DNA from 3 places in the Faecalibacterium sp. i25-0019-C1 genome. Region 2 is predicted to be linked to each of the others. Evidence: a T-box and tRNA genes for the amino acid it is inferred to sense, from the RefSeq annotation. Region 2 holds a T-box; the other regions hold tRNA genes.

Region 1 (3,271 bases), 610 kb from region 2:
CAGCCGAAGCAAGAAGTGGGCTTCCAAGCCCCTGCTGGACGATGCTGGAAAGCCTGTCCTGCAAAAGAGCGGCAAGCCAGTCCTGAAGAAGTCGTACAGCATCCTGCAAGACGATTTCTTCAACTATATGCACAATGCCGGGTACACCGATGTAGAGCGCGGCGAGCGCGGCAGCACCGAAGAACACCTGGCCGTCACCCAGTTCAAAGTCCAGCGGGAGCAGGAACGGCTGGACGCCCTGACCGCCCAGATTGACCAGAAAGAGCAGCACCTCACCCAAACCAACAAAACCCTCTCCAAGACCGAAAAGGAACTTGCCGCTGTGCAGAAAAAGGTCACGCTCACAAAAGAAGCCCTCATTCATGCGCGCGATCTGGATTATATTGGTAAGCGCACCTTTCTCGGCAACTATTCGCTGACCGAAGAAGAGTTTTCCAAGCTGAAAAAGCAAGCCGACCACGGCTATATGATGGATGTGGAGAACCGCCGCCTGAAAGAAGAACTTTCCACCGCCAAGAAAGAGGCCGTTCGTTGGAGCAACAAGTACCACGACCTGTGGTACGACGTGAAACCCTATCTGGATGCTCTCCACCGTGCGCCCGAACTGGTGCGTGGCTTTCTGGAAAAGATTCTTGCCCCCAAGCAGGAGCACACCATGAATGTGCCGCAGCGAAACCGCAAGCGTGGGCAGGATATGGAACTTTGATTTTCGGAGGATACCATTTGAACAAAAAGAAGAAGTCAAACAAATCCGGCTACCCGGATGAAGCAATCAAGACCCTTGCACGTTGCTTTTATCCCTCCATGGTTGAGTTTTTCAACAGCGAGGAAGGCCAGCGTGAATATGAGGAATGGCTGAAAGAGCAGGAAGCTCTACAAGCCTTGCCTGTTGCAGCATAAAAACAGCAGGACGCTCCCAGTAAAGGGAACGCCCTGCCTTATATAGATGTATCTTACCGAGGTGTGTCCAGTTGGGCACACCTCTTATTTTTTTGTCCTTAATCTTCTAGCCCATAGCTCCCAGCCATATTCTTCAAATATTCCTTCGGATCGCCATTCAGAATCAAATCGGCATAGCCCAGCGGGTCATTATAGACGAGATAGTCCAACTCTGCCCTTTGTGCCATAGTCACATCCAGTGCATCCTCAACCCCGGTGCAGTCAATGGAAATTTTTCTCCCATCTTGGAGAGTCAACTCTACACACCCGGTATCCATGTTAAACTTGCAGGCTCTTTCATCGTACTTCATAATCGCATCCTCCAATTCTTGTTATCGGCTTACGGTCTATGACAAGGTATCGGAGTTTTGCACCGTCCACGGGAGCCTTCATCGTTGTACCCGAAGAAAACGAAAAATCCGAACCCTTCTCCAATCGGAAACAGGTTCGGATTTTTCTTGTTTGGTGGGCGCGGGTGGATTCGAACCACCGAAGCTGAAAGCAGCAGATTTACAGTCTGTCCCCATTGGCCACTCGGGAACACGCCCATATTCAGTTTTTGCAGTCCATGGATTGCCTGTATATATTACCACCCGGATGGTAGTTTGTCAACATCTTTTGCGGAATTTTTGGATTTTTGAAAAGTAAAGCATTAAATGCAACAAATTTTCGGCTCTGTTTTTGTGGATTTTAGCGTAAAGCAAACAAGTCGCCAAGCGCACCCCGCTTGCGGTTATCCCTTATTGTTCATTTTTACCAGTGATTTTCTGCTTTCTATGTGCTTTATGCTGTCAAACCAAGCTCCCGCAGGCATTCGCGGAACATTGTGCCGGCGCTCTTATAGCCGAAAATTTTTCTAGGATAGCTGTTAATCCAGTTCTCCGTGGCTGCGATTTCTTCCGCCGTGAGTTTTGAGAAGTCCGTGCCTTTCGGATGCCGGCGGCGGATCATGCCGTTCACATTCTCATTGCTCCCACGTTCCCAGGAAGAATACGGGTGGCAGTAATATACCTTCGTCCGCTTATCCCCGGTGATGCAGGACTGTTCCAGCTGGTCGGCCAATGCAAACTCACTGCCGTTATCCACCGTAATGCTCTTATAAATGATGCCGAACTTCTCTGCGCCCAACTTCCGTTCCAGCGCATTGATTGCCTGCACGGTCGTCTCTGCACGGCGATCTGGCACCATTATAATATTTTCGTTCCGGGTTTTGCGCTCGGTCAGCACCAGCAGTGCAACCGTGCTTTTCTTCTTGCCTGAATACACTGTGTCCATTTCCCAGTGTCCAAATTCTTCACGGTCTTTTACTTCCGCCGGGCGCTTTTCAATACTCTCACCAGCCGGCGCACGGGCAGGATTCTTTGTTTTGACCTTTTTATAGTCACCCTTATGCACACCATGTCTGGGCAGCGCCTTTTGTGTCAGATTCAGGAACACGCCCTTTTTGATGTAGCTATATATGGTAGGCACCGATATATGCGTTTTGAATGTCCGTCCTTCTTCCAGGGCATAACCGTACACAGCAGCCGGTGAGCAGTCCTTATCTATTATGGTCTGCTCGATATAGCTTGCAAGTTCATGATCCTTGCCGATTTTAAGGTTTGGTCCCTTTTCCCGAAGATGTGCCTGATACCTTTGCTCTGCAATGTCCGGGCTGTATGTAGGGATCAGCTTCCACGTCTTACCGTCCAGCTTGTCATAGCTGCCGCGCTTCAGTTCCCGGTACACCGTGGACGGGTCCACTCGTAACCTGTCTGCGATTTCCTTTACTCTCAGCCCATCTTTCAACCACTTTTCGATACGGATTCGGTCTGTAAGCGTAAGCTGTTTGAACACTCGCACGCCGTTTTCCTCCTTCCGACTATGGCGTTTATTTTCGTTTTAAGCGTAAATTATACGGTGTACCGTTGTCAATTCGCAAACTTTCCACACTTTGCACATTTCCTTTGTGCAAAACTCCCAGACAAACAAAAAATGCCCCGCCAGCAATCCGTCAGGATGCCAGCGGGGCATTGCTTTACTTAGTGGAGATACCTTGCCAATTCAGATGCAACAAAGCCTGCGATCACTGCCGCAATGACTGCCCACCAGAGTTTGTTTCCAAATACTCCGGGGGCTTTTTCCAGCGCGGTCAAGCGGTCGTCCTGCTTCTTGTTCTGTGCCGTCACAACTTCAAGGCTCCGGTTTGTGGTTTCGAGTTGCTGGATGGTCAACTTGATATTGGTGTTCATGCCGTTTACTGCATCGGTCAGCTTCCCCAGCTCGTCCAGCCGGTGGGTGTTGCTCTGTGCACGGTTTTCGACCGCTGTCAGGCGATGTTCCAGTTCCTCGT
Region 2 (3,271 bases):
GATGACGAGGCCTCCGGCGCAGTCGATCTGCTGGGTGAGGCATCCAATGCAGTGGATGCTGCCGCGCAGCTGGATGATGCACTTGCCGGTGCATCCAGTCAGCTGCTGGATCTGTATTACAATGCAAAGGATGTTGCCGCAGATTTGATCGGTCGGCTGGATTCCTATGATACCAACGATGCGGAGCTGGACGAGATTGAGCAGCGTCTGGATCTGATCTACAAGCTCAAGCGCAAATATGGTGATACGGTAGAAGACGTGATCGCTTTTGGACAGAATGCAAGGGAAGAACTGGAGCGCATCCAGTCCTCACAGGAGCGGCATGACCACCTGCAGGCAGAAAAGCTCCGCCTTTATGCGCTGGCCCGTGAAAAGGCAGAAGCACTGACCCAGACGCGCCTGCGCGCTTTTGAAGAGCTGAACAAGCGTATTTCCGGCACGCTGGATTTTCTGAACATGCCGGGCGTGCGCATGACACTGCGCCATACCCGCGGCCCGCTGGCAAGCCATGGGCAGGACAGCATCGAGTTCTACATTTCCACAAACCCCGGTGAGGCGCCCAAACCCCTTGCAAAAATTGCTTCCGGCGGCGAGCTGAGCCGCATCACGCTGGCCATCAAAAATGCAATGGCCGATAAGGATGCCGTGCCTACTGTGATCTATGATGAGATCGACAGCGGTGTTTCTGGCAAAGCCGCCGGGCGTATTGGTGAGGTACTGCGCCAGAGCGCACAGGGCCACCAGATCTTGTGCATCACCCATACAGCCCAGATCGCTGCACTGGCGGACTGCCATCTGCTGATTCAGAAAAATGTAGCCAATGACCGCACCTATACCGAGATCCATCCGCTGGATGAGGAGGGCAGGGTGGAAGCACTGGCCCGGCTGATCTCCGGCGACCACGTTACCGAGCTTTCGCGTGCAAATGCCCGCGAAATGCTGGGTCTTGGCGCAAAATAAGCCAAAATAAGCCGCTGCAGATAAGGGGTTGACAAGCCCGAAGCATTGTGATAAAGTAGTCCTTGTTAATGGCGATGAAGGGAACAAGTACCTTGAAGTGTTCTGCCCAGAGAAACCCCGGTTGGTGTAAGGGGCCGCAGAGCCGCAGGGGAAATACCTCCCGGAGCTGCAGGCTGAATGCCGTTCAGGTTAATAGGCTGTGCCGCGTGCGAGCGTTACAAACGCAGGAGTGTCTCTCTACTCTGGGGTGTGCACTCGTGAGGTCGTTTCTGTGAGGAAGCGGCAAACAGAGGTGGTACCGCGAATTTTCTCGCCCTCTGCCAAATTCATTTTTGGCAGGGGGTGTTTTATTTTTCCCTCTGCCCACAAACAGGAGGAAAAAATCATGACTCTGTATGAAGAACTCAAGGCCCGCGGCCTGGTGGCCCAGATCACCGATGAAGAGATCATCGACCTGATCAACAATGGCAAGGCAACCTTTTACATCGGCTTTGACTGCACTGCCGACAGCCTGACCGCAGGCCACTTTATGGCCCTGACCCTGATGAAGCGCCTGCAGATGGCAGGCAACAAGCCTATTGCCCTGATCGGCGGCGGCACTACCATGATCGGCGACCCCTCCGGCCGTACCGACATGCGCAAGATGCTGACCAAAGAGGATATCGCCCACAATGCCGCATGCTTCAAAAAGCAGATGGAAAAGTTCATCGACTTCTCTGAGGGCAAGGCACTGATGCTGAACAATGCAGACTGGCTGCTGAACCTGAACTACGTGGAACTGCTGCGTGATGTGGGTGCCTGCTTCTCCGTGAACAACATGCTGCGCGCCAAGTGCTACGAGCAGCGCATGGAGAAGGGCCTGTCCTTCCTCGAGTTCAACTACATGATCATGCAGAGCTACGACTTCTACTACATGTTCCAGCACTACGGTTGCAACATGCAGTTCGGCGGCGACGACCAGTGGAGCAACATGCTGGGCGGCACCGAGCTGATCCGCCGTAAGCTGGGCAAGGACGCTTATGCTATGACCATCACCCTGCTGACCGACTCTCAGGGCAAGAAGATGGGCAAGACCGCCGGCAATGCCGTCTGGCTGGACCCCAACAAGACCAGTCCATTCGAGTTTTACCAGTACTGGCGCAATGTGGGCGATGCCGATGTGATGAAGTGCATCCGTATGCTCACCTTCCTGCCGCTGGAGCAGATCGACGAGATGAGCACATGGAAGGATCAGCGCCTGAACGAAGCTAAGGAAATTCTGGCTTACGAGCTGACCAGCATGGTCCATGGCAAAGAAGAGGCCGAAAAGGCCCAGAATGCTGCCCGCGCACTGTTCAGCGGCAGCGCAATGGATACCGAGCACATGCCTTCTACTCAGCTGACCGAGGCCGACCTGACCGATGGCTCCATCGGCATCCTGACCCTGATGGTCAAGGCTGGTCTGGCAGCATCCAACGGCGAGGCACGCCGTCTGGTCGTGCAGGGCGGTGTTCTGGTGGATGGCGAGAAGGTAGCCGCTCCCACCGTTGGCTTCACTGCTGAGCAGCTGGCAAAGGGTATTGTGATCAAGAAGGGCAAGAAGATTTACCACAAAGTCACTCTGTAAAAATATTGAACATGAAAATGCCGGTGTACTCTGTTTTGGAGTGCACCGGCATTTTTTCACTTGATGGAGGATTGCTCGCTTGCTTGCAGAATTTACAGCTCGTAAGCCTTCTTCAATGCTTCGTAAGCTGCATCCTCATTCTCTGCGTGGACCAGCAGGGAAATATCCAGATCGCTGGTGGTGATAAGCAGTACTTCAATGCCGGCCATTGCCAGAGAATTCAGTGCACGGGCAGCTACGCCGCAGCTGGTGACCATTTCTTCACCAAACAGGTTCAGCTTGGAATAACCCACGCTGATCAGCGGAGAAGCCTTGGCATCCTTGTCCAGATTTGCAACGGAAATAGCCTTCATCACCAGCGGAAGATCACTGCTGGAAGCGGTAAAGCTGAAATCGATGGTGGTGCCATGGGGTGCACTCTGGCTGATCATATCTACGACCACACCGTTATCTGCAAAGATCTGCAGGTAACGTGCGAGGCTGTTGCCCTTGAACTCTACATCCTGCACACTGATCATCATGAGGCTCGGCTCAATATTGATCTTCGATACTCCGTACATAAGGATCCTCCGTTCTGCCCGAAAGGCGGGCTTCAACAATACAAAAATATTCAGGTAAGCTGCAAAAACTCCGGGTCGATATTTTCCCGGGCAATGGACTGAATCATTTCCAGGCTGAAATCTGGATACGCCTGCCGTACTCCGT
Region 3 (3,271 bases), 880 kb from region 2:
CTCCTTTGATCGTTTGGAATAACATCCTTGTTGACGGCCACAATCGTTATGCCATTCTCCAGAAACACCCGGAGATTTATTTCTCCACCATGCCGCTCCGATTCGAGAATCGCGAAGAAGCCCTTGCGTGGATTTGCAGAAACCAGTTGGGGCGGCGCAACCTGAGCCCCGAACAGAAGCGTTATCTGATTGGCAAACAGTATGAAGCCGAGAAGAAAGCCGCAAAAATCTTTCGGGGCAACCAGTACACTTTAGCAAAGAAAAGTGGTGGTGCTCACGATGATAACCACCACTCCGGGAAGAAAACCTGCGACCGGATCGCAGAGGAAAACGGTGTCAGCCGTGCCTCTGTTCTCCGTGCCAGCCACTACACGCGAGGCATCGACATCGCAGATAATCTCTCTCCCGGCATCAAGCAGAAAGTCTTTTCCGGTGAAGTGAAGTTCACGAATGAAGAAATGTCCAAGCTCGTGCAGAGCAGTCCTGCCAAACGGCAAGACGTATTTGCCGAGATCATGCACCCGGAAATCACGAAAGGAATGGAGGCTGCAAATGCAGACCCCAAAGCAGACGTGCCGGTTCCGATGCCCACATCCGACCCCGAGCAGTTCAAGGGATACCAAGTCCCGGACGAGTGCATGAAGGTCTACAAGACGCTGAGCATGGCCACGGAAATGATGCGAAACACATGGAAGCGAGTGCTCAAAAATAATCAGAGTTATCTTTCTGACCCGGAAAAGCAGAAGGTTCTCCGCTACGCCATGCAGCGGCCAGCCCACTATCTGAACGAGCTAGAAGCCTGCATGGAGCAGATTCTTTCTGAAACCATCGAAGAAGCTGAAAAGACCGCATAACGACAGGCACTTGTAAGCCATCAACGAGCCACCAGCCGCAAGTGCAAGGCAGAAAACTTCCGCGCCCTTGCGCCTGATAAAAATGGAGCTTTGATTTTCTTGCCCGGCTTTGCCATGGTGGGACGATCAAAGGAGCGTGCGTTTGAACAAAAAGAAAAAGTCCACAAACACTTCCCCCTACCCCGATGAAGTCATTGACCGTCTGGCACGGGCATTCTACCCGGCCATCCTTGCCTGCTGGAACAGCGAGGAAGGTCAACGGGAGTTTGCTGCGTGGCAGGCGGAGCAGGCTCATCTCTCCGGCAAAGAGAAACAGGAAGTTCCCGTGGGGGAACTCCCTGCCTTACTTATCGTGTGTGGATTTTGGCAGGGTGCGTCCGGCAGGGCGCACCCTGTTTTTGTGTTCAGTCCTCTAATCCGTGACTTGCAGCCGCATTTCTCAGATACTCCTCCGGCTCACCGTTCAGGATCAGTTCGGCATACGCCAGCGGGTCGTTATAGATGAGGTAGTCCAGTTCAGACCTCTGCGCCATGGTAACATCCAGCGCATCCTCGACCCCAGTGCAGTCAATGGAAATTTTTCTCCCGTCCCGGAGCAGCAGTTCCACGCAGCCAGTGTCTATATTAAACTTGCAGGCTCTTTCATCGTACTTCATAATCATACCCTCCAAATCTTGTGATTGTCTTACGGTCTATGACAAGGTATCGGAGTTTTGCGCCGTCCACGGGAGCCTTCATTCTCAAACCCGAAGAAAACGAAAAATCCGAACCCTTCTCCAATCGGAAATAGGTTCGGATTTTTCTTGTTTGGTGGGCGCGGGTGGATTCGAACCACCGAAGCTGAAAGCAGCAGATTTACAGTCTGTCCCCATTGGCCACTCGGGAACACGCCCATATTCACTTTTTGTGTCCTTCGCCGGACGACTTGTTTATTCTATCATGCAGAAAGGCTTTTGTCAACTGTTTTTTTACGTTTTTCTTCAAATGCGTTTTCCGTGCAGAGAAACGGCAGAGCAAAGGCGGGAAAAGCCCTGCAGCCATGCAGGCACGGCAAAGTCGGAGAAAAAAGCCAGCCGGAAGAAATTGATAGGCAAATTGCAAGAAAAACTCGGGACAATATGTGAAAAGTGCAAGACTTTTTGTCTCTGCATTGAAAAACGCAGTAAGACGTGATATATTAAAAGCGCAACAAAGTGCAACAAAATGGATGGCGCTTTTGTCACTCTGTGGCAAATCAGGCGGGATCAGTAGAAAAAGAAAGGCATAGCGACAAACCATGACGATTCAGGAATGTTATAGACAGATGGGCGCAAATTATGAGGATGTGCTCAAGCGGCTTTACAACGAAGGCATGATCTGCAGATTTACGCTGATGTTTTTGAACGACGACAGCTATCCGAAACTGGAGCAGGCATTGAAGGAAGGAAATGTGAAGGAAGCATTCCGTGCGGCACACACGCTCAAGGGCGTGTGCCAGAACCTGGGTTTTACCAACCTGTATCAGCCCACCTACGATTTGACCGAGGTGCTGCGCACAGGCACACTGGAAGGTACCAAGGAGCTGTTTGACAGCGTGACCTGCCAGTACAAAATCACCATCAATGCGATCCGTGCGCTCCAGTAAGCTCCGCATTTGGCTCGATCCCCAAACGGCATCCTTCCTTATAAAAAGGCAGGATGCCGTTTTTTATTGCATTCTGCGCAGTTTTATGATATAATGCCGGACGAACTGAACAGAAAAACAGCAGGTGCCTTTTGCCGATGCACTGCACGGCGGAAAGGGTAAAAGGGAAGCGGGTGCAGATCCCGCACGATCTCGTCACTGTGATAAGGGAGTCCGCATCAGGGTGCTTTGCACCAGCCACTGGAGCTTTTGCTCTGGGAAGGAGATGACGGGCGGCGATCTTTCAGTCAGGAAACCTGCCTGCTGTTGGTACGGGGGTGCAAACCCCAGATCACGAGGAATTGGTTGTACCAAAAAGCCCTGAAACAACAGAGGTCTTTTTGTCATGCCATCCGCAGGACAGAAGGGCCTCTTTTTTCATCTCTCTTTCCTGTACCCTTTGTTTGGTTCAAACCGCAATTTATCCAGCAGGAAAGGACAAGAACAATGAGAAAGATCGAAACCAAAAAGCTGGCCGCAGCTGTTACGGCTCTGGCTCTGTGCGCCGGCGTGCTCACCGGCTGCGGCGGTGCTGCTTCCAGCACTGCATCCAGCACCGCTGCGTCTTCCGCTTCCAGCGAAGCGAGCAGCGAGGAGGCTGACGAAATAGCAGCAAAGAACGTGGCAGACCTGATCGATGCCATCTATGTGCAGGAGCGCAATGAGGATACCGATGCCCAGTGCGAAGCCGCCAAGGCTGCATGGGATGCCCTGACCGACACCCAGAAGGAACTGGTGGAAGGTGAGAACGCCG

What was found. A T-box is a leader RNA that pairs with one kind of tRNA and senses whether it is charged. The one in region 2 lies ahead of tyrS (tyrosine--tRNA ligase), so its partner is inferred to be a tRNA-Tyr.
Region 1: it has a tRNA-Tyr gene. The T-box ahead of tyrS (tyrosine--tRNA ligase) is inferred to sense a tRNA for this amino acid. The anticodon was not compared.
Region 3: it has a tRNA-Tyr gene. The T-box ahead of tyrS (tyrosine--tRNA ligase) is inferred to sense a tRNA for this amino acid. The anticodon was not compared.

Annotation. Positions count from the first base shown of each region.
Region 1 is NZ_AP031428.1:2,007,098-2,010,368, forward strand. Features, by position in the region: gene ACGHUK_RS09940 (plasmid recombination protein) at 1-706, shown strand, start outside; gene ACGHUK_RS09945 (hypothetical protein) at 724-900, shown strand; gene ACGHUK_RS09950 (DUF6061 family protein) at 999-1,250, opposite strand; tRNA gene ACGHUK_RS09955 (tRNA-Tyr) at 1,403-1,487, opposite strand; gene ACGHUK_RS09960 (IS30 family transposase) at 1,723-2,781, opposite strand; gene ACGHUK_RS09965 (hypothetical protein) at 2,961-3,271, opposite strand, start outside; gene ACGHUK_RS09970 (hypothetical protein) at 3,271-3,271, opposite strand, start outside.
Region 2 is NZ_AP031428.1:1,394,995-1,398,265, reverse strand. Features, by position in the region: gene recN (DNA repair protein RecN) at 1-960, shown strand, start outside; T-box leader at 1,026-1,281, shown strand; gene tyrS (tyrosine--tRNA ligase) at 1,346-2,566, shown strand; gene ACGHUK_RS06985 (ACT domain-containing protein) at 2,659-3,126, opposite strand; gene ACGHUK_RS06980 (CapA family protein) at 3,177-3,271, opposite strand, start outside.
Region 3 is NZ_AP031428.1:2,275,282-2,278,552, reverse strand. Features, by position in the region: gene ACGHUK_RS11310 (hypothetical protein) at 1-854, shown strand, start outside; gene ACGHUK_RS11305 (DUF6061 family protein) at 1,259-1,510, opposite strand; tRNA gene ACGHUK_RS11300 (tRNA-Tyr) at 1,663-1,747, opposite strand; gene ACGHUK_RS11295 (Hpt domain-containing protein) at 2,158-2,478, shown strand; cobalamin riboswitch at 2,584-2,797, shown strand; gene ACGHUK_RS11290 (sirohydrochlorin cobaltochelatase) at 2,965-3,271, shown strand, end outside.